Regions from separate parts of the Nocardiopsis sp. CA-288880 genome, predicted to be linked through region 1. Evidence: riboswitches for the same ligand, from Rfam matches in the RefSeq annotation. Region 1 holds a riboswitch; the other holds the start of a gene.
The links. Region 1 has a riboswitch for glycine ahead of gcvT (glycine cleavage system aminomethyltransferase GcvT). Riboswitches for the same ligand answer to the same signal wherever they lie in the genome.

Region 1 (11,384 bases):
CGGCGGCCACGGCGGCGGAGATGTTCTCGCCGAGGTGCTCCTGGAGCCTGAGCTTCTTCTCCACCGCGTAGCCCGCCGACTTCGCGGGGTCGGGCGGCGTGGTGGCGGTGGCGAGGGTGGGGACGAGGAAGGCTCCGTCGCGGAGCATCGCCTCGATGCCCTCGGCGTCGATCTCGTAGCCGTGCTCGATGCTCGTGACACCGGCGGCGAGCGCGTTGCGGATGCTGCGGGCGCTCTGGGCGTGGGCGGCGACCGGGATCCCGTGCGCGGCGGCCTCGCGGACGACGACCGTCATCTCCTCGATGTTGAGCCCGTCGTGCCAGGGGGTGTCCTGGGGGCTCCACACGCCCCCGCCGGCCATGACCTTGACGACCCCGGCGCCGTTGCGCATGACCTCGCGGGTGCCGCGCAGGGCCTCGGCGGCGCCGTCGGTGTTGATGGACACCGCGCCGCCGGGGCCCAGGGCTGTGCCGAAGTCGAACCCGCAGCAGGTGCGGAAGTCGCCGTGGCCGCCGGTGGGCCCGAGCGCGCGGTAGGCGGTGATGATGCGGGGTCCGGCGACGATGCCCTCCTCGACCGCGCGGACCACGGCGAGGTCGAGGCCCGCGAGGTCGCGGACGCTGGTCACGCCGGCGTCGAGGGTGGCGCGCAGCCGGGGGATGGCCGTGTAGTAGCCGTAGTGCGGCGGCTGGTGGAGGAACGCGGCGGGGTTCATGCCGTCGCCCCCCATGGTCATGTGCACGTGGGCGTCGACGAACCCAGGAAGGACGGTGCCGCCGCGGGCGTCGATCTCCCGGTGCGGCGCGGTGATCTCGGGCGCGTCGGCGGCGGGCCCCATCCAGTCGATGCGGCCGCCGCGGGCCACGACCACCCAGTCCTCGCGCGGTCCGGCGCCGGTCGCGTCCACGACCGTCCCGTTGCGAAAGACGACAGCGGTGTCCTCCGAAGCCATCGGCGCCACCTTCACCCTTCTCCTCGCCAGGCCTCGGACCATTGATTCCACAATGCGAAATCACTGCTCCGGCCATGGTTAACATTCTGGAAATACGCAGCTCAGAGCCGTTTGACGGCTGTGCGAAAACCTACGCTCAGCCGCCCCTAAGATGCCCAGATCGCCGGAAAAGAGTTTTTCGAGGTCGCTGATGCAGGAATCCACCACACCCAACGAGTTCGACCTGTCGCTGGTCAACGCCCTGCAGATGGCGCCCCGCGCGTCCTGGTCCGAGCTGTCGCCGATCCTGGAGGCGGACCCGACCACGCTCGCGCGCAGGTGGAGGCGGTTGGAGGAGGAGGGGCTGGCGAGGATCGCCGTCTTCCCGCGGCAGCGCGTGATGGCGCGGCGCAACCTGTCCTACGTCGAACTCAGCTGCCGCAACGGCACCGTCGAACGGGTGGCCGCCGCCCTGGCACAGGACCGGGACACCCTCAGCATCCAGTTCGTGGCCGGGTCGCACCAGCTGATGCTCACCGTGGTCCCCGGCGCGGGGCTGGCCGACTACCTGCTCAACTGGGTCGGCGGCTTCCCCGACGTGGTGTCCTACCGGGTGCACGTCGTGACGGAGGTGCCCCGGGAGGCCTACCTGTGGCAGGTCCGCGCCCTGTCCCCGCAGCAGCGGCGCCGGCTGCGGGCCCTCTCCCCCGTGCGGGGGCCCGGGCCGGGCGACGAGCGCGTCACCCCCCTCGACCAGCGGATCATCGACCTGCTGTGCGTCGACGCGCGCCTCGGGTACCAGCACATCGCCGAACGCCTCGACATCGCGCCCACGACCGCCGCGCGGCGCGTCAACCGGCTCCTGCGCCAGTCGCTCGTCGGGCTGCGCTGCGACATCTCCCGCGCCCGCATGGGCTGGCACGCGGCCGCCACCCTCTGGGGGACCGTCGACCCCCGCGTCCTGGAGGGCGCCAGCGACCTGGGCGAGCGCATCCCCGAAGTACGCCTGTGCACCACCATCGCCGGGCCCGAGAACACCCTCTTCATCCTGTGGCTGCGCGACGCCCCCGACCTGACCCGGGTGGAGCGCCAGCTCCTGGAGGAGCTGCCCGGCCTGCGCATCGCGGACCGGCGGATGACCCTGCGCACCTTCAAGTTCATGGGCGGGGTGATGGACGCCGAGCAGCGCTTCACCCGCTCGGTCCCCGTCCAGCTGCTCCCGGCCGGGTCCCCCTGACGGCGGCGCGCCCGGATCAGTCCCCGGCGGCCCCGCCCGGCAGCGCGCCCAGCTCCACCAGCAGCTCCCGGGCCAGGGGCTCCCGCAGCTCCGCGTTCGCGTCGTCGTCCATCTCGATGCGCAGGGCGAACGTGTACAGGTCCTCCCCGCGCTCCACCCAGCCGACCCACCAGCCGGGGGCCGGATCGACGTCCACCGCCCAGCCGCTCTTGGCGAAGAGCGTATGACCGCTGCCCTCCTCCACGAGGGCGATCTCGCGCAGCGCCTCCTGGTGGGCCGCGTCCACCGGCAGCTCCGAACGGGCCAGCGAGGCCAGGAACTCGGTCTGCTCGACGGCGGAGATCTCCAGCGGACCGTCCAGCCAGAACCGGTCCTCCACGTCCTCGCCGCCGACGTCCCGGTTCCCGTAGTCGAAGCGGTCCACCCAGGCCGCCATCCGCTCGTGCCCCACCCTGCGGGCCAGCTCCTGGTAGACGGGGAAGTTCGAGGCGGGGAACGCCTCCCTCAGGGACATGTCCTGTTCCCACGCCTCGACGGGCTGCTGCCCGCCGCCGTGGGGCAGCACCTCGTCCAGTCCCGACACCGCGCCCGTCTCCAGGCCGATCAGGGTGTTGGCCAGCTTGAACGTGGACGCGGGCACCGCGCGCTCGTAGGCCGCCTCCGCCCCGACGAGGGTCGACTCCCTGGCACGGGTGTCGTGGAGCACGAACGTGCCCTCCACCCCGGCCTCGGCGAACACCGACTCCAGGTCCTGGCGCTCCACCGCGGCCACGTCGCCCCGCCGCTCCTGCGCACTCGCCTCCAGCCGGCCCTCGGACGGCGCCTCCGGCCCGCCACCGCCGCCGCCCTGCGCGCACCCGCTGCCCGCGGTCAGCCCGAGGACGCACGCCGCGGCCAGCACCGCCGTGCCGTGCACGGCCGCCGGCCGCCGCTTCCCTCGGCGCTCCGCCCGCGCCCGTCCGCCCGTCTCCCGGTTCCCGTCCGCTCGCACCCGTCATCCCTCCCACGCAGGAAGTCCGTCCCCGGCTCACGCTAACCCCCGGAGCCCCCCTCCGCGACGGGTTCGGCCCGACTCCCGCGACCGGGCGGCAGCTCCCCCCGGGGACCCGTGCCGCGCCCCGCCCCCGGCTCCCGCACCGGCCCGGGCACCTTTGGGGGCCGTGTGCGCCCGCTGCTAGGCTGAACGTGTTGCTGACCCCGTACGGGAGAGTGCCCGCGTAGCCATCTCGGGCCGCCGAAGGAGCAATCCCTCCCCACGACAACCTCTCAGGCACAGCGGACCGTACGGGCGAGACCACTCTGGAAAGCAGGGACCAGCGTCCCTCGCCGAAGGTGCAAGCCACGCCGAGCGCGCGGCGAAGCTCTCAGGCACAGATGACAGAGGGGGAGGATGGCAACGCCTCTGCACGACACGACGCCCATCCTCTCGGGAGTGCCCATGTCCGATCCCGCATCAGCGCCGCGCGCCACCGCGCTCCGCGAGGTCCACGAGAAGGCCGGCGCCACGCTGGTCGACTTCGCCGGATGGCTCATGCCGCTGCGCTACGGCAGCGAGACCGCCGAGCACAAGGCGGTCCGCGAGGCCGCCGGACTCTTCGACCTCTCCCACATGGGCGAGATCCGCCTCACCGGCCCGCAGGCCGCCGAAGCCCTCGACTTCGCCCTGGTCGGCCACCTGTCCCGGGTCAAGGTCGGCCGCGCCCGCTACACCATGATCACCGACGCCGGGGGCGGCGTCCTGGACGACCTCATCGTCTACCGGCTGGGCGAGGAGGAGTACCTCGTCGTGGCCAACGCCGCCAACGCGCCCGTGGTCGCCGCCGCGCTGGCCGAACGCGCCGAGGGCTTCGACGTCGAGGTGGCGGACGAGTCCGCCGACCACTCCCTGATCGCGATCCAGGGGCCGCGCGCGGTCGAGATCCTCGCGCCGCTCACCGACGCGGACCTGGACGGCATCCGCTACTACGCGGGGTACGAGCACACCGTCGCCGGCCAGCCCGTCCTGCTCGCGCGCACCGGGTACACCGGCGAGGACGGCTTCGAGATCTTCGTCCGGCCCGCCGCGAAGGCCCCCTTGGTCTGGGACGCCCTGATGGCCGAGGGCGAACGGCACGGGCTCGTCCCGGCCGGGCTGTCGGCCCGCGACACCCTCCGCATGGAGGCCGGGATGCCGCTGTACGGGCAGGAGCTCACCGCGGAGCTCACCCCCTTCGACGCCGGGCTGGGCCGCGTGGTCAAGTTCGAGAAGGAGGGCGACTTCGTGGGCCGCGGCGCCCTGGAGGAGGCCTCCCGCACCGCCCGACCCCGCCGCCTCGTCGGCCTCGTCGCGCGCGGGCGCCGCCCGCTGCGCAAGGGCCAGGACGTCCTCCGCGACGGCGAGACCGTCGGAACCCTCACCAGCGGCGCGCCCTCCCCCACCCTGGGCCGCCCCATCGCCATGGCCTACGTGGACGGCGACCTCGACACCTCGACCGGCGCGTTCACCGTGGACGTGCGCGGAAGGGGCGAGGACGTCGACGTGGTCGAGCTGCCGTTCTACAAGCGGCAGCCGTAGCAGCAGGGGCCTTCACACCCCGAAGGCCCGCGCGCCCCGCGCGGCCGGATCCCCTGACCGGGGACCGGCACGCACGGGGCGCGACCGGGCGTAGGCCGGGCCGGGCAGCACAGGTGCACGGCAGGAAAATGGAACACCTCCAAGGAGAGTTGAAGTGAGCGTTCCCACGGAGCTGGGTTACACGGCCAAACACGAGTGGGTCGCGGTCGAGGACGGGATCGCCACCGTCGGGATCACCTCGTTCGCCGCCGAGTCCCTGGGCGACATCGTCTTCGTCGAGCTGCCCGAGGTCGGCAGCGAGGTGACCGCCGGTGAGCCGAGCGGCGAGGTGGAGTCCACCAAGTCCGTCAGCGACATCTACTCGCCGGTCAGCGGCGAGGTCGTCGAGGTCAACGAGTCCCTCGAGGACGCGCCCGAGACGATCAACACCGCCCCCTTCGAGGGTGGCTGGCTGTTCAGGGCCCGGCTCGCCGAGGAGCCCTCCGGGCTGCTCTCCGCCGAGGAGTACACGAAGCTGACCGAAGGCGAGGAGTAGGCCCCCGATGGCTACTGACAACACGCTCAACCAGACACTGGGCGAACTGGACCCCGAGGTGTCGGCCGCGGTCGACGCGGAGCTGGCCCGCCAGCGCGACACCCTGGAGATGATCGCCTCGGAGAACTTCGCCCCCCAGGCGGTGATCGAGGCACAGGGCACCGTCCTGACCAACAAGTACGCCGAGGGCTACCCCGGCCGCCGCTACTACGGCGGGTGCGAGCACGTCGACGTCGTCGAGCAGCTCGCGATCGACCGCGCCAAGGCGCTGTTCGGCGCCGAGCACGCGAACGTGCAGCCGCACTCGGGCGCGCAGGCCAACACGGCCGTGTACTTCGCACTGCTCAAGCCGGGCGACACCATCCTGGGCCTGGACCTGGCCCACGGCGGCCACCTCACCCACGGCATGCGGATCAACTACTCCGGCAAGATCCTCAACGCGGTCGCCTACCACGTGCGCGACGAGGACGGCACCGTCGACTACGACGAGGTCCAGGCGCTCGCCAAGGAGCACCAGCCGAAGATGATCGTCGCCGGCTGGTCGGCGTACCCGCGCCAGCTGGACTTCGCCCGCTTCCGGGAGATCGCGGACTCCGTCGGCGCCCTGCTGATGGTGGACATGGCGCACTTCGCCGGGCTGGTCGCCGCCGGGCTGCACCCCAACCCGGTGCCGTTCGCCGACGTGGTCACCACCACCACGCACAAGACGCTGGGCGGGCCGCGCGGCGGCATGATCCTCGCGAAGTCGGAGTACGGCAAGAAGATCAACTCCGCGGTGTTCCCCGGCATGCAGGGCGGACCGCTGGAGCACGTGATCGCCGCCAAGGCGGTCTCGTTCAAGGTCGCCGCGGGCGAGGAGTTCGCCGAGCGCCAGCGCCGCACCGTCAGCGGTGCGCGCCTGCTCGCCGAGCGCCTCACCCGGCCGGACATGGCCGAGGCCGGCGTCAAGGTCGCCTCCGGGGGCACGGACGTGCACCTGGTCCTGGTCGACCTGGTGGACTCCCGGCTCAACGGCCAGGAGGCCGAGGACCGCCTGCACGGCATCGGGATCACGGTCAACCGCAACGCGGTGCCCAACGACCCGCGTCCGCCGATGGTCACCTCCGGTCTGCGGATCGGCACCCCGGCCCTGGCCACCCGCGGGTTCGGCGACGAAGACTTCGCCGAGGTCGCCGACGTCATCGCCGAGGCGCTCAAGCCGGAGTTCGACGCCGACGCCCTGAGCGGCAGGGTCCGCGCCCTGACCGCCAAGTACCCGCTCTACCCCAACCTGTAGGGCGCCCGCCGTGCGGGGCCCCCGGGCCCCGCACGGCACCTCTGCTCCCCGGGCCCTGTACTCAACGAGGAGGACAGCCATGGCCATCAGCGCGTTCGACCTGTTCAAGATCGGCATCGGGCCGTCCAGCTCGCACACGGTCGGCCCGATGAAGGCGGCCCGCACGTTCGCCACCGGGCTGCGCGAGGCGGGCACGGCCGACCGGACCGCCCGTGTCCGGGCCGAGCTGTACGGATCCCTGGCGCTCACCGGCAAGGGGCACGGCAGCGACACCGCCGTGGTGCTGGGGTTGATGGGGCACACCCCCGAGCACGTGGACGTGGACGGGGTCCCCGGAATCGTCGAGGGGGTCCGGGACGACCGGGCCCTGTGCCTGGGCGGCCCGGACGGGCCGCGGGTGGCCTTCGACCCGGCCGTGGACATCGACTTCCGCCGCCGGGAGAGCCTGCCCGACCATCCGAACGGGATGCGGTTCGCGGCCCTGGACGCCGACGGGGGCGAACTGGCCTCCAAGGTGTACTACTCGGTGGGCGGCGGCTTCGTCGTGGACGAGCGCGCCGCCGGAGCCGACCGGATCACACCCGACGTCACCGTCGTCCCGCACCCGTTCGACAGTGCCGAGGAGCTGCTGGCGATCTGCGCGGAGACGGGGAAGTCGATCAGCGCGGTGATGCTCGACAACGAGCAGGCGTTCGGACGCACCCCCGAGCAGATCCGCGAGGAGCTCCTGGTCATCTGGACCGCGATGCGCCAGTGCGTGCGCCGGGGCGTGATGACCGAGGGCAGCCTCCCCGGCGGCCTGAAGGTGCCGCGCCGGGCGCACCGCCTGTACCGGCAGCTGGGCGGGAACTGCGACGAGGCGGGCCTGCTGGCGCCGACCGGGGTGGACCCCGACCCGATGCGCGGCAGCGACTGGATCACCCTGTACGCCCTGGCCGTCAACGAGGAGAACGCGGCGGGCGGCCGTGTGGTGACCGCGCCGACCAACGGCGCCGCGGGCATCGTTCCGGCCGTGCTGCACTACTACCTGCACTTCAGCCCGGGGGCCGGCGACGAGGGCGTGGTGCGCTTCCTGCTCACGGCCGCCGCGATCGGCATCCTGTTCAAGCAGAACGCGTCGATCTCGGGCGCGGAGGTCGGCTGCCAGGGCGAGGTGGGCTCGGCCTCCTCGATGGCCGCCGCCGGCCTGGCGGAGGTCCTGGGCGGCACCCCGGCCCAGGTGGAGAACGCCGCCGAGATCGCCATGGAGCACAACCTGGGGCTGACCTGCGACCCGATCGGCGGCCTCGTCCAGGTGCCGTGCATCGAGCGCAACGCCCTCGCCTCCGTGAAGGCGATCAGCGCGACCCGCATGGCGCTGCGCGGCGACGGCAGCCACTTCGTGTCGCTGGACAAGGTCATCCGCACCATGCGCGACACCGGCCGCGACATGATGGACAAGTACAAGGAGACCTCGCGCGGCGGCCTCGCCGTCAACGTCATCGAGTGCTGACCGGGGACCCTCGGAACCCGTGGAGCGCGCGCGGCGGCCTCCGCCGCGGCGGCCGGGCGCCCCGCCTGCGCGGGGACGCCGGCCGGGCCGCGCCGGAGCGCGGCCCGGGGGCGGGTCACTTCGGGGCGTCGGCCCCGGCGCCGGTGTCGGCGTCGGGCGCCGCGACGGCGGCGGCCACCCTCGCCGGGTCCGGCGCCTTCGTGAGGAGGCTGACGACGACCAGGGCGACCAGGGCCGCGGGCAGTGCCGCGATGACCCCGTTCAGGCCGGCCGGGGTTCCGGCCAGCTGCCAGCCGATGGTCGTGGCCGCGCCGACGACCAGGGCGGCGACGGCTCCGGCGGTGGTCGCGCGCTTCCAGAACAGCACCGACAGGACCACCGGGGTGATCGCCGCGCCGTAGACGGTGTACGAGTACATCTGGAGCTCGAGCACGGTCGGGAAGTACAGGCTCAGGGCCAGGCCCGCGAGCGCGATGCCCAGGACCGACAGCCGCTGGACCACGAGCTTGCTCCGCTCGCTCACCCGGTCCCCGACGAACCGCGCGTACAGGTCGTAGGCGACGTTGGAGGCCCCGGACAGCATGTACGACGAGCCCGTCGTGATGACGAAGGCGACCGCGCCGGCCAGGATCAGGCCGCCCAGGACGGCGGGCAGGTAGCCCTCGGAGGCCAGGGCGAGAACCGCCATGTCCCCGTTGATGCCGGGCATGAGGACGGCGGCGGCCGTGGCGAGCAGGACGACGGGGATGAAGACGAAGAAGCTGCCCACCAGCATGCCCAGTGTGGAGGACCTGGCGTCGCGCTCGTCCTTGGCGGCGGCGAGGCGCTGGTACATGTTCTGGTCGGCGAGGAGCAGCAGGAACAGCGGGAGGAAGTAGCCGAGGAGCTGGAGCGCGCTCAGCCCGCCGCTGAAGGTCCGCGCCTGCTCCGGCAGCCCGTCCCAGTAGGCGCCCGGACCGCCGACCGCGGCGAACACCAGGGGCAGCGCCATGCACAGGCCGAGCACGATGAGGATGGCGGACACGAAGTCGGTGTAGGCGACCGAGAACAGGCCGCCGCTGATCGTCAGCAGGGTCACGACGACGGCGATGAGCAGGGTTCCCTGGGTGGCGGACAGCGGGGTGACCAGGCTGACGACGTACCCGCCGCCGACGAACTGCGAGGCGGTCAGCCCCAGGAAGGCGATGGTGGTGACCACCGCCGCGACGGTGCGGACCCCGATCCCGAAGCGCACCTCCAGCAGTTCGGGGATGGTGTGCCTGGAGGCCCTCCGGATGCGGCGGGCCGCCAGGAGCAGGACGAGGATGCCCAGCGGGGTGCCCGCGAAGAAGACGAGCCCGGCCGTCGGCCCGTAGGTGTAGGCGAAGTTGGCGCCGCCGATGATGGTTCCGGACCCGACCCAGGTGACCAGCATGGTGGCGATCATGACCGGGCGGGGGAGGCTGCGTCCGGCGAAGAGGAAGTCGTCACCGCCGCTGACCCTGCCGGAGCGCAGGAAGTAGAGGGCGATCCCCAGCATGGCCAGGATGTACACGGCGAGGATCACGAGATGGGTCGTCTGCATTGGCCACCTGCGAGGTTCGGTTCAGGGGATGGGCACGGGGGGGGAGACCACCGGCGGTGATCCGTCCGCCATGAAAGCAGTCGCGCCAGTGAAGTGCAACACTTATTGCAAAGAACGTGACTCTGATCACGTCACGTGCGCGTCACTCCGTCGCCGCAGGTCATCCACCCGGCCGTCGCTCAGAAGAGCTCCGACTCCTCCCACAGTCGCTCCGTGTCGCGCACGGCCCGCAGCACCCCGTCCCCGCCGATCCGCGCCAGCTCGGCCAGCACCGCGTGGATCACCGACATCGCCGGGACCAGCGAGGGGAACATGCCCACCCCCTCGCTCGGGACGAGCAGCAGGTGCGCGGCGCCCTCCGCCAGCGGGGAGTCCCTGCGGTCGGTGATGACCGCGACCGGCACCGACCGCTGCCCGGCGACCCTCACCGCGGCGCGCAGGGCGGTGGGCAGCCGCCACAGGTCGCACGCCACCAGCAGGTCCTCCGGCCCCATCCGCGCCAGGGCGTTGACCAGCGCCGTCCCCCCGACGTCGAACCGCTCCACGTCGTAGCCCATGATCCCGGCGGCGTGCGCCAGCTGCAGGCCGGGCGCCGCGAAGGTCCCCGAGCCCACCACCCTGGTCCTGCGCGCGGTGTGGATGGAGGCGGCGAGCGCGCGCACCCTGCCGGGTTCGAGCGTGAGCTCCAGGGTCCGCAGCCCCTCGCGGTCGGCGCGGACCGCCGCCCGGACCGGGTCGGCGTCGGACCCGGCGTGCTCGGCCAGCACCTCCCCCGCGCTGAGGGAGGCCAGGTAGCGCGAGCGCAGTTCGACGCGGAGCGCCGGCCAGCCGCTGAACCCGAGGGCCTGCGCGGCGCGGACCACCGTGGCGACGTTGACCCCGGCGCGCTCGGCCAGTTCCGCGGTGCTCGCGTAGGACGCGAACCTCGGCTGGTCCCGCAGCACCCTGACCACGCGCTCGGCCGCGCGGCCCAGGCGCCCGTCGCCGAGCGCGGCCTCGATCCAGTCCGCCATCACCCCTCCGTCCCGGCGCGGCCGGAACACCCCGGTCCGCGCGTCCACCAAGCGATACCACCCCCTGGCCGTCCGCGCGCCTTTGATGCAACATATATTGCAGATGCGTGGCCCACACGCCGAGCCGTTCCATCGGAGGTACACATGACCCGCCAGTCCCAGCCGCCGCTCCTCTTCACCGGGGCGGGCCTCCTCGACCCGGAGGCGGGCACCAGGACGCCGGACTCCTGGCTGCTCGTGGAGGACGGGCTCATCGCGGGCAGCGGCCGCGGCCCCGCCCCCGAGACGGGCGGGGCCGTCGAGGTCGTCGACCTGGGCGGAGCCACCCTCATGCCGGGCCTCATCGACGGCCACATCCACGCGACCGCCTTCAGCGCCGACCTCGGCGCGGCCATGGACCACTCGCCCTCCTACGTCGCCAGCTACGCCGCCACGTCCCTCAACGCCATGCTCAAGCGCGGCTTCACCACCGTCCGCGACGTCGCCGGGGGCGACTGGGGCCTGGCCCTCGCGGTCGAGGAGGGGCTGGTCGACGGCCCCCGGCTGATGTTCGGCGGCAAGGCCCTCTCCCAGACGGGCGGGCACGGCGACTTCCGGGGCCCCGGCCGCCAGGGCAACGACACCCACGCCTGCTGCCCCGGCGCAGGCGTGGTCTGCGACGGCCCCGACGAGTTCCGCCGGGCCGCGCGCGAACAGCTCCGCACCGGCGCGCACCACCTCAAGATCATGCTGTCGGGCGGGGTCGCCTCCCCGACCGACCGCATCGACTCCACGCAGTCCTC
Region 2 (11,384 bases), 1.2 Mb from region 1:
TGCGCACCGCCGTGTTCAACAGGTCCACCGAGACCGCCTACGACCCCAAGGGGCGGAGGCTGCTCTTCGACCGCCACCGCCGCAACATGGAGGACGTCCACCTCCTCCAGGAGCACATGTACTGGGGGACCGTGGGCGCCAACCCCCGGGAGTCGATGGAGGAGGGCATCAAGCAGGCCCTCTACGACGCCAACCTGGTGCGCGCCCGCGCCCGCGACGCCGACGAGATCGTGCACCGCATCGCCGAGAGCGACCACGGCGCGGACGCGGAGGAGATCGCCTTCTCCGCGGTCGCCGCGCGGCACGAGTTCAGCGGTGACGACGTGGTCTTCCCCGACGGGATGGGCCAGATCACCGACCACCTGGCGCGCGGTCTGGACGTGCGCCTGGAGCACGTCGTGCTGTCGGTGGGCCACGGCGGCGACGGCGCCAGGGTGCGGGTCGACACCCCCGAGGGGGAGAGGACCCTGACGGCCGACCGCGTCCTGGTCACCGTGCCCCTGGGCGTCCTCAAGGCGGGGCAGGTCGGGTTCGACCCCCCGCTGCCCGAGGAGAAGCGGGACGCCGTCGAGCGCCTGGGCAACGGCAGCCTGGAGAAGCTGTTCCTGCGCTTCGACGAGGTGTTCTGGGGCGACGCGGAGGTCATCGTCCACCTGGGCGCGGAGGAGGGCACCTGGTTCCACTGGTACGCGGGCCAGCGGGTCCTCGGGGCGCCGGTCCTGGTCAGCCGCAACGGCGGCGGCGCGGCCCGGTTCCTGGAGGGGAAGGAGGACGGCGAGGTGGTCGAGCACGCGATGGCCACCCTGCGCGGCATGTTCCGCAAGGCGCCGGACCCGGTGGACCACCTGGTGACCCACTGGGGGGACGACCCGTTCGCGCGGGGCGCCTTCTCCTACACGGCCGTCGGGTCGGGCGACGCGGACCGGGTGGCGCTCGACAACCCGGTGGGGGACAGCCTGTTCTTCGCGGGGGAGGCGACCGAGATCGAGCACACCGCCACGGTGCACGGCGCCCTGCTGTCGGGCCGCCGCGCGGCCGACCGCATCCTCACGCTCTAGCGGCCCCCGCGGTGTCCGGGGGAGCGGCCGCGTCGGGGAGGCCCGCGCGCCCGGGAACCCCGGGGGAGGCCCCGTCGTTGGAACCCGTGGGAGGGGGCGCGCGCCGTGGCCGGAGTCGTCCGGATACGCGTCCGCGCTTTCCGAAACAGACACTGCGCTGGTAAAAGGCCCAAAACGTACACGGTACGATTGGCGGACGATCGTCCCTCGGGCCACGTCGGGGCCGTCGGCCCCCGTGATGGCGGGAAACGACCCACCCGCCCGTTATCGTGGGCGCCATGGGGCGATCCGCGGAAGATGGCAGACTCGAGGCGGGGGGGCGATGTGGCCAGCCCGGCGGTCAGTGACCGCATCTGGACGGTTCCCAACCTGCTGAGCATGCTCCGGCTGTTGGGCGTGCCGCTGTTCCTCTGGCTCGTCCTGGTCCCCCAGGCCGACTGGTGGGCGCTGCTGGTGCTCGGCTTCGCCGGGCTCAGCGACTGGCTCGACGGCAAGATCGCCCGCGCCTGGAACCAGACCTCGCGCCTGGGCACGGTCCTGGACCCGCTCGCCGACCGGCTCTACATCTTCGCCGCGCTGCTCGGCCTGGTGATCCGGGACATCGTCCCGTGGTGGCTGATGGCCATCCTCGTCCTGCGCGACGTTCTCATCCTCGGCGCGCTGCCGCTCCTGCGCCACTTCGGCTACGGGCCCCTCCCGGTGAACTTCGCCGGGAAGGCCGCCACGCTGTGCCTCCTCTACTCGTTCCCCCTGCTGTTCATCGCGGGCTACGAGTCCACCGTGGCGGATGTGGCGAGAATTATAGGTTGGGCCTTCGCGCTCTGGGGAACTGCTCTCTACTGGTGGGCCGGACTGCTCTACGCCGTACAGGGCCTGCGCCTGATGGCCCAGACCCGCCGCGACGAAAGCGCTGATCACCACGGGGACCGACCGGTCTCCGGAGACAGCGACCACGTCCGCGGCCACGACACGGATCGACCCGATCCAGCCACATCGGCGACCGCTGACGGCGATCATGGAGCGGTAGCCGAAGGCTCGGACCGGCCGAGCCGCCCGGATCAGGGACGGACCGGACCCTGATCCACCGACGGACCGGCTCACCGCGAGTCCTGTCGGATCGAAAGGGAGTGTCGTCTCCGTCATGAGAACATGTCCCACCGCGCGCCACGGCGCGCGCTCCGAGAACCCGTCCCCCGCCGCGTCCTCCCACGGCACCGTCCTACGGAGGCACCGGCGATGAGCACCCACGAGGAAACCCCGGAGAGCGCTTTTCAGGCGCCTCCCATGAAGGCCGTCGTGATGGCCGGCGGCGAGGGGACCCGCCTCCGCCCCATGACCGCGAACCAGCCCAAACCCCTGCTTCCGGTGGTCAACAAGCCCATCATGGAGCACGTTCTCCGCCTGCTGCGCAAGCACGGTTTCACCGAGACCGTGGTCACCGTCCAGTTCCTGGCCACCCTCATCCGCAACTACTTCGGGGACGGCGAGGAGCTCGGGATGAAGCTCCACTACGTCGCCGAGGAGGTCCCCCTCGGCACCGCGGGCAGCGTCAAGAACGCGGAGGAGCACCTGCGCGGGGAGCCGTTCATCGTCATCTCCGGCGACGCGCTCACCGACATCGACCTCACCGACATGGTGCGCTTCCACAAGGAGAGCGGCGCCAAGGTCACCATCGCGCTCAAGCGGGTCCCCAACCCGCTGGAGTTCGGCATCATCATCGTCGACGAGCAGGGCCGGATCCAGCGCTTCCTGGAGAAGCCCACCTGGGGCCAGGTCTTCTCCGACACCGTCAACACCGGCATCTACATCATGGAGCCGGACGTCCTGGACCGGGTCGCCGAGGGGGAGGTGGTCGACTGGTCGGGCGATGTCTTCCCCCAGCTCCTGGAGGAGGGCGAGCCCCTCTACGGCTACATCGCCGACGGCTACTGGGAGGACGTGGGCACCCACGAGAGCTACCTGAGCGCCCAGGCCGACGTGCTGTCCGGCAAGGTGGACGTCGACATCGACGGCTTCGAGGTCTCCCCCGGGGTGTGGGTCGGCGAGGGTTCGGAGGTCGACCCCCGCGCGATCCTCAAGGGCCCGCTCTTCATCGGCGACTACGCCAAGGTCGAGGCGGGCGCGGAGCTGCGCGAGTTCACCGTGGTCGGCAGCAACGCCGTGGTGCGGTCCGAGGCCTTCTGCCACCGCACGGTCCTGCACGACAACGTCTTCGTCGGACGGGGCGCCAACCTGCGCGGCTGCGTCGTCGGCAAGAACACCGACGTCATGGCCGCCGCCCGGATCGAGGAGGGGGCGATCGTCGGCGAGGACTGCGTCATCGAGTCCGAGGCCTACGTCAACGCCGACGTCAAGGTCTACCCCTTCAAGACCATCGAGGCCGGCGCGGTCGTCAGCACCAACGTCATCTGGGAGTCGCGCGGGCAGCGCTCGCTGTTCGGCCCCCGCGGCGTGTCCGGGCTGATCAACGTCGAGATCACCCCCGAGCTGGCGGTGCGCCTGGCCAACGCCTACGCCACCACCCTGAAGAAGGGCGCGCTCGTCACCACGTCCCGTGACGTGTCCCGGGCCGCCCGGACGCTCAAGCGCGCGGTGATCAGCGCGCTCACGGCCGCCGCCATCGACGTGCGCGACCTGGAGGTGGTGCCGCTGCCCGTGGCGCGCTTCCACACCTCCCAGAGCGGGGTCAGCGGAGGCATCACGCTCCGCACCACCCCGGGCGACCCGGAGTCGGTGGACATCCTCTTCCTGGACGGGGGCGGGGCCGACCTGTCGCCGGCGGCCCAGCGCAAGCTCGACCGGGTCTTCTCCCGCGCCGAGTACCGCAGGGCCTTCCCCGGGGAGATCGGGGAGCTGACCTTCCCCTCGCGCGGTGTCGAGAACTACTCGCACGACCTGCTGCGCTCGGTCGACACCTCGGGGGTCGCCGAGGCCGAACTCAAGGTGGTCGTCGACTGCGCGGGCGGCAGCGGCTCGCTCATCCTCCCCTCCCTGCTGGGGCGGATCGGCGTGGACGTCCTCACGGTCAACAACCGGCTCGACGAGGCCTCGCCCACCGACACCGTCGCCAAGCAGAACCGCGACCTGGAGCGGCTGGGCGAGCTCGTCTCGGGGTCGGGGGCCGACTTCGGGGTGCGCTTCGACCCCGTGGCCGAACGGCTGGCCATCGTGGACGGCAACGGCGAGCTGGTCGACAACGACCGCGCCCTGCTGGTCGTCCTGGAGCTGGTCTGCGCCGAGCGCGGGGGAGGCCGGGTGGCGCTTCCCGTCACCACGACCCGGGTCGCGGAGACGGTGGCGGCCGCGCACGGGGTCGAGGTGCACTGGACCGCCACCGCCACGGGCGAACTCACCAAGGCCGTCCAGAGCGGGGGCGAGGACGTCGTTCTGGCCGGGGACGGCCGGGGCGGTTTCGTCGTCCCCGAGTTCAGCCCGACCAGCGACGGCATCGCCGCGTTCGTCCGGCTGCTGGGACTGGTGGCCAGGGACCGCCGCTCGCTGAGCCAGATCGACCGGGCGATCCCCCAGGCGCACCTCCTGCGCCGTTCGGTGCCCACCCCCTGGGCGGTCAAGGGGAGCGTCATGCGCGCCGTCGTGGAGGCGGCTGGGGGCCGTCAGCTGGACACCACGGACGGCGTCCGCGTCCTGGAGTCCGACGGCAGCTGGGCGCTCGTCCTCCCGGACACGGCGGAGGCCGTGACCCATCTTTGGGCCGAAGGTCCCGACTCCGACACCGCTCACCGTCTGCTGGACGAGTGGGCGGCCGTGGTCGAACGGGCCGAGGGCTGACCGGTGCGACGCGCGGGCGAGGGCGGTCCTCCCGTCCCCGCCCGCGCGTCGCGTCCGGGGCGGTCACGGCCCTCCGGGTCGCCCGGGACGCGCTTTTGAGGGATAAAATGGACATATCACCAGGTTGAGGCCGTCCGATGGCGGCGGTGCGAATCCGTGGGGGTTCACCGAGAACCAAATCCCCCGGACGAGCATCAGCATCAGGACAGGTGTTTCACTGTCCCGAGGCCGGCCACCGGTGGAGGCGGCGCCCCGGGCGCCGGGTCCACCGATCCCCGCGCCGCACGAGCGGCCGGGGGCGTCTACGGCAGGCCGAGGAGGAGCGAAACCCTTCCTGGACAGGGATATGGTTTAAAGTCGAGTGTTCCCTGGAGCGCCGCGTCGCCCACCGGACCGGGTATCCCGGCAACGGCGGACACCCTGACCGGGGGTGACGAGGAGTACGACACGGGGGATGAGACCTAGCGACCGACCGTGTGGGGCGCACCGCTGCCGCGACAGCGAACCGTCCCACCACGTGCCGGGCGACGTGTGGACCAGGTGTCCGCGCGGAACCCGGGACGTGTCACCGATCAGCCGAATCAAGCACCGCCCCGTGCGGTAGGAGGCCGAGCCGACCTATGTCGAGCGTTTACTGCACGCAGTGCGGTCACGCCGTTGCGGATGATGCCCGTTTCTGCTCCCACTGTGGAACCCCCGTCCGCAGGGCCGAACAGCAGGGCCCCCGACCCGGTTCGGGTGGGGACGCCGCCGGAGACGTCACGTCCACCATCTCCATCTCGGGGATACAGGCCCTGGAGGAGGAGGAGTCCGGCGACGAGCTGGGCGGTGACGACCCCGCCAACGCCGACGCCCTGCCTCCGGGCACGGCGCTGCTCGTCGTCAGGCGTGGCCCCAACGCGGGAAGCCGCTTCCTGCTGGACAGCGACGTGACCACCGCCGGACGGCATCCCAACAGTGACATCTTCCTTGACGACGTCACCGTGTCCCGACGCCACGTGGAGTTCTTCCGCCGCGGCGACGGGTTCGGCGTCCGCGACGTGGGCAGCCTCAACGGCACCTACGTCAACCGTGAGCCGGTCGACGAGGCCCAACTCGGTGGCGGGGACGAGATCCAGATCGGCAAGTTCCGCATGGTTCTGCTGACCAAGCCGCGCCGCTGAGGGGTCGCTGACCACGGACGACGGCGGCGGGCGGGCCGATGAGGTTTGCGGCCCCCCGCCGCCGGAGAGCTTTGTAACGAAGGGTGCCGATTTCGCCTTCGGGTCCTGAATCCGACGGCGGTCAGGTGACGAGCGCCCATCCGGTATGACGACGCGTGGGACGGAGCCGCTGTGAAGCACATGGAGGTTGTCGGCGTCCGGGTCGAGATGCCCTCGAACCAGCCGATAGTCCTGCTCAAGGAATCCGAGGGGGACCGCTACCTGCCGATCTGGATCGGCGGCGTGGAGGCGACCGCGATCGCGCTGGCGCAACAGGGCGTCGCGCCGGCCAGGCCGCTCACCCACGACCTGTTCAGGGATGTCCTGGACGCCCTGGACACCGGCCTCACCACGGTGAACATCACCGGTCTCAGCGACGGCATCTTCTACGCCGAGCTGGTCTTCAGCAACGGCGTGGAGGTCAGCGCCCGCCCCTCCGACTCCATCGCCCTCGCCTTACGCACGGGTGCGCCGATCTACGCCCACGAGGACGTGATCGCCGAGGCCGGTATGCCGATCCCGGACGAGCAGGAGGACCAGGTCGAGGCGTTCCGCGAGTTCTTGGACAACATCTCGCCCGAGGACTTCGGCAGGAAGGCCGAATAGACCGCTGCGGGGTCCGTGCGGCGTGGGCTCCGACCAGCGTGGAAGCAGAAGGGACACAGCTGCGACCTGCGGCTTTGTCCGACGTGCCGGTGATAGATTGGGCTGGGGAAGTGACCGTGGCGGTCAGGGCCGAAATCCGTGGAGGCGCACAGGGCGCCTCCGGGCGGGCCCCGGGGCACCAACGGCGCGCGCACTTGGCGACGCGCCGGGCCCTGTCGTTGACGCTGCCGGTCGGTAGTCCTACCGTCAGTGCAGTGGAACCCGCGGCGCACCCATCCCCTGAGTGGATATCCCCTGTCGAGGCCGCCGCGGGACGAGAAGCCGGAGGTCGGCGTGGCGGTAGCGAGCGGCAAGCGGAATCCCCATGACAGGCGGTCCGCGCTGCGGCTAGCGGGGCAGCAGGGCCTACTGTGCGAAGAGGACGTGGTGGCGCGGCCTATGGACGTCGGGTATCGGGGCCCAGCGGCGTGTACCGCCGCCGGGATCACCTACCGTCAGCTCGACTACTGGGCGAGAACGGGCCTGGTCGAGCCGAGCGTGCGCACCGGAGCCCAGAACGCCCCCCTGTACAGCCTGCCCGACGTCCTGATGCTCAAGGTGGCCAAGCGGCTGCTGGACACGGGCATATCGCTGCAGCAGATCCGGACCGCGGTGGACCACCTGCGGGGACGCCCCGCCCCCGATCTGGCCCGCATCACCCTCATGAGCGACGGCGTCAGCGTCTACGAGTGCACCTCCCCCGACGAGGTCGTGGACCTCATGCAGCGCGGCCAGGGCATGTTCGGCCTGGCGCTGGCCCACGTGTGGCGCGAGCTGGAGGAGGCTCTGGGCGTGGTCCCCGACGAGGAGCGGACCGAGCTCCCCTCCGCGCCCCCGCCGGTGGACGAACTCGCCAGGCGGCGCAGGGAGCGCCGGACGGGCTGACCCCGGGGACCTCCGGGCATCCGCCGGTGTCGTCCGCGCGTGCCGGAGCGAGCAGGCATTCGAGAGCCGTTCCCGGGCCGCGTCGTGCCCATGTCCGACCGTGCCGGCGCCCCGGCGACCGCGGGCCTGCGGCGTGCCCGGGGACCGGGAGGGGAGCGGCCGCCCGCCCGGTCCGCCGGCGGGACCCCGGGCACGGGGACCCGGCGCCCGAGGCCGCCCCGCCGGCGGCGGGGAGCGCACCCGCACGGCGCCGGTGTACGCGGACCCCGGACGGGCGGCGGACCCCTGCGCGCAGGTGGTCGAAACGCGTGGGCGGGCTCTGCGCCTGCGGCGATGATCGAGTACCGTCGTACTCACAACAGGGACGAAGGGTGGAATTCGCCCTGTCCCCACATGCGTACATAGCGTCAGCAGGCTGTCAATACCGCGCGGGAGAGACCCCGACAGGGGCGCCGACGGGGCAATACTCCCCAGTAACCTCTCAGGCACCACGGACCGCGCGGAGGAGGCCGCTCTGAAGCCGGGGCACGTCCGTGCCCGGTGACAGAGGGGGAGACCGTGAGGAACACCGCCGAGTCGACTCGGCCCTGTCACCAGGAGGTCTCCGTGCCCGATCAGCCCGTGAACACCCCCGGCGCGCCCGCCCGGGTGTTCGCCGACCGCCACATCGGCCCCACCCCGGCCGAGATCCAGGAGATGCTCAAGACGGTCGGCCACGGCTCCACCGCCGAGCTCATGGCGGCGGCCGTACCGGAGTCCATCCTCACCGGCCCCGGCAGCAGCGCCCCGCTCGCCCTCCCCGACGCGATCGGGGAGGCCGAGGCCCTGGCCGAACTCCGCGACCTGGCCGCGCGCAACGACGTGCGCACCTCCCTGCTCGGCCAGGGCTACTACGGCACCTTCACCCCGCCGGTCATCCTGCGCAACATCATGGAGAACCCGGCCTGGTACACGGCCTACACGCCCTACCAGCCCGAGATCTCCCAGGGCCGGCTGGAGGCCCTGCTCAACTTCCAGACCATGGTCTGCGACCTGACCGGCCTGCCGGTCTCGGGCGCCTCCCTGCTGGACGAGTCCACCGCGGCGGCCGAGGCCATGACGCTGGCCCGCCGGGCCTCCAAGAGCAAGGCCGACGTCTTCGTCGTCGACGCCGACGTCTTCCCGCAGACCCTCCAGGTCCTGCGCACCCGCGCCGAACCCCTGGGCATCGAGGTCGTCGTCGCCGACCTGGCGCAGGGCCTTCCCCGGGGCGACGCCTTCGGCGTCCTCGTCCAGTACCCGGGCGCCGGCGGCGCCGTGCGCGACCCGGGCGACGTCATCGCCGCGGCCCACGAGCGCGGGGCCCTCGCGGTGGTGGCCGCCGACATCCTCGCCCTGACCCTGCTGCGCAGCCCGGGCGACCTCGGCGCCGACATCGCTGTCGGCTCCACCCAGCGCTTCGGCGTCCCGCTCGGCTTCGGGGGCCCGCACGCCGGCTACATGGCCGTCGGGGAGAAGCTGCGCCGCCAGCTGCCCGGCCGCCTGGTCGGGGTCTCGGTGGACAACGCGGGCAAGCCCGCCTACCGGCTCGCCCTCCAGACCCGGGAACAGCACATCCGCCGCGAGAAGGCCACCAGCAACATCTGCACCGCGCAGGTGCTCCTGGCCGTCATGGCGGGGATGTACGCGGTCTACCACGGCCCCCACGGCCTGCGCGCGATCGCCCGCCAGGTGCACACCCGCACCGCGGCGCTGGCCGACGCCCTCATCGAGCGCGGTTTCGAGATCGTCCACTCCGCCTACTTCGACACCCTCCGCGTGCGCGTGCCCAGCGCCGCCCGCGTCGTGGAGACCGCCCTGGAGGCCGGGTACAACCTCCTCCCCGTCGACCAGAACACGGTCGGCGTGAGCGTGGACGAGACCACCTCCGTGGCCGACCTGGAAGCGGTGCTGGCGGCCTTCGGCGAGGCCGAGCGGGGCTCCGCCAGGGGCCTCCCGGACGTGGACCCGGAGGCCGCGCGCCTCCCCGCCGGGCTGGCCAGGGAGGTCGACTACCTCGCGCACCCGGTGTTCAACACCCACCGGAGCGAGACCTCCCTGCTGCGCTACATGCGCCGCCTGTCCGACCGCGACCTGGCCCTGGACCGCACGATGATCCCGCTGGGCTCGTGCACCATGAAGCTCAACTCGACCACGGAGATGGAACCCGTCACCTGGCCCGAGTTCGCGGGCCTGCACCCGTTCGCGCCGATCGACCAGGCCGCCGGGAGCATGACCGTGATCCGCGACCTGGAGGCCTGGCTGGCCGAGGTCACCGGCTACGACGCCGTGTCCCTCCAGCCCAACGCCGGGTCCCAGGGCGAGTTCGCCGGCCTGCTCGCCATCCGGGGCTACCACCGCTCGCGCGGCGAGGCCCACCGCGACGTGTGCCTCATCCCCAGCTCCGCGCACGGCACCAACGCCGCGAGCGCCGTGATGGCGGGCATGCGCGTGGCCGTCGTCGCCTGCGACGACAACGGCAACGTCGACCTGGACGACCTGCGCGCCAAGACCGCCGAGCACGCGGACGACCTGGCCGCGATCATGGTCACCTACCCGTCCACGCACGGCGTGTACGAGGACACCGTCACCGAGGTGTGCCGCCTGGTCCACGAGGCCGGCGGCCAGGTGTACGTCGACGGCGCCAACCTCAACGCGCTCCTCGGCTGGGCCAAGCCGGGCGAGTTCGGCGCCGACGTCAGCCACCTCAACCTGCACAAGACGTTCTGCATCCCGCACGGGGGCGGGGGCCCGGGCGTGGGGCCGGTCGCGGTCCGCTCGCACCTGGCCGGCTTCCTGCCCAACCACCCGGCCCAGTCCGAGGCGGGCCCGCACACGGGGGTGGGACCGGTGTCGGCCGCGCCGTTCGGTTCGGCGGGCATCCTGCCCATCTCCTGGGCGTACGTCCGGATGATGGGGGAGGAGGGCCTGCGCTCGGCCACCGAGGTCGCGGTCCTGTCCGCGAACTACCTGGCCAAGCGGCTGGAGCCGTACTTCCCGGTCCTCTACACCGGCGCGGGGGGCCTGGTGGCCCACGAGTGCGTCATCGACATCCGCCCGCTCCAGAAGGCCAGCGGGATCAGCAACGAGGACGTGGCCAAGCGCCTCATGGACTACGGGTTCCACGCCCCGACGATGTCCTTCCCGGTCAACGGCACCCTCATGGTGGAGCCGACCGAGAGCGAGAACCTCGCCGAGCTGGAGCGGTTCGTGGAGGCGATGATCGCGATCCGCGCCGAGATCGACCGGGTGGCCGGCGGGGAGTGGGACTCCGAGGACAACCCCCTGCGCAACGCCCCGCACACCGCCGAGGCGGTCACGGCCGAGAAGTGGGAGCACGGCTACACCCGCGCCGAGGCCGCGTACCCGCTGCCGTCGCTGCGCACGGACAAGTACTGGCCGCCGGTCGGCCGTATCGACCAGGCCTACGGTGACCGCAACCTGGTCTGCTCCTGCCCGCCGCCGGAGGCCTTCGCGATGTAGGCGAGCGGGACGGACGAGGGGCGCCGGTCCGCCGACCGGCGCCCCTCCGCGTGTCCGGGCCACGTGCCCCCGAAAGTGAATCTACGTCGTAAAGGCGTCGCGTGGACAAGTGCTCTGTCCGGTGAGGAGACGAGCACCGGACCGACATCCCCACAGGGCCGCCGCCTCCGGGCAGGAGCCGCGTTAGAGTTGCGGCGACCCGGTTCCGCGTCCCACCGCGAGACCCGCCGCCCCCATGGAAAGCGGAAGCAATGACCACGACGTCCGGACATCCCGCACGCTCTGGCCCCGCCGACCCGCCGCC

Region 2: another riboswitch for glycine. It lies ahead of gcvP (aminomethyl-transferring glycine dehydrogenase); the one in region 1 lies ahead of gcvT (glycine cleavage system aminomethyltransferase GcvT).

Annotation. Positions count from the first base shown of each region.
Region 1 covers NZ_CP192105.1:6,159,438-6,170,821, forward strand. The annotation lists gene ACQPYD_RS26535 (amidohydrolase family protein) at 1-952, opposite strand, end outside; gene ACQPYD_RS26540 (Lrp/AsnC family transcriptional regulator) at 1,143-2,168, shown strand; gene ACQPYD_RS26545 (penicillin-binding transpeptidase domain-containing protein) at 2,185-3,159, opposite strand; glycine riboswitch at 3,361-3,461, shown strand; gene gcvT (glycine cleavage system aminomethyltransferase GcvT) at 3,607-4,722, shown strand; gene gcvH (glycine cleavage system protein GcvH) at 4,877-5,257, shown strand; gene glyA (serine hydroxymethyltransferase) at 5,265-6,533, shown strand; gene ACQPYD_RS26565 (L-serine ammonia-lyase) at 6,613-8,025, shown strand; gene ACQPYD_RS26570 (sodium:solute symporter family protein) at 8,141-9,589, opposite strand; gene ACQPYD_RS26575 (MurR/RpiR family transcriptional regulator) at 9,769-10,602, opposite strand; gene ACQPYD_RS26580 (amidohydrolase family protein) at 10,747-11,384, shown strand, end outside.
Region 2 covers NZ_CP192105.1:5,000,083-5,011,466, reverse strand. The annotation lists gene ACQPYD_RS21830 (flavin monoamine oxidase family protein) at 1-1,058, shown strand, start outside; gene ACQPYD_RS21825 (CDP-alcohol phosphatidyltransferase family protein) at 1,383-2,138, shown strand; gene ACQPYD_RS21820 (sugar phosphate nucleotidyltransferase) at 2,343-4,847, shown strand; gene ACQPYD_RS21815 (FHA domain-containing protein) at 5,468-6,010, shown strand; gene ACQPYD_RS21810 (bifunctional nuclease family protein) at 6,182-6,655, shown strand; gene ACQPYD_RS21805 (MerR family transcriptional regulator) at 7,094-7,579, shown strand; glycine riboswitch at 7,999-8,087, shown strand; gene gcvP (aminomethyl-transferring glycine dehydrogenase) at 8,186-11,080, shown strand; gene ACQPYD_RS21795 (tetratricopeptide repeat protein) at 11,332-11,384, shown strand, end outside.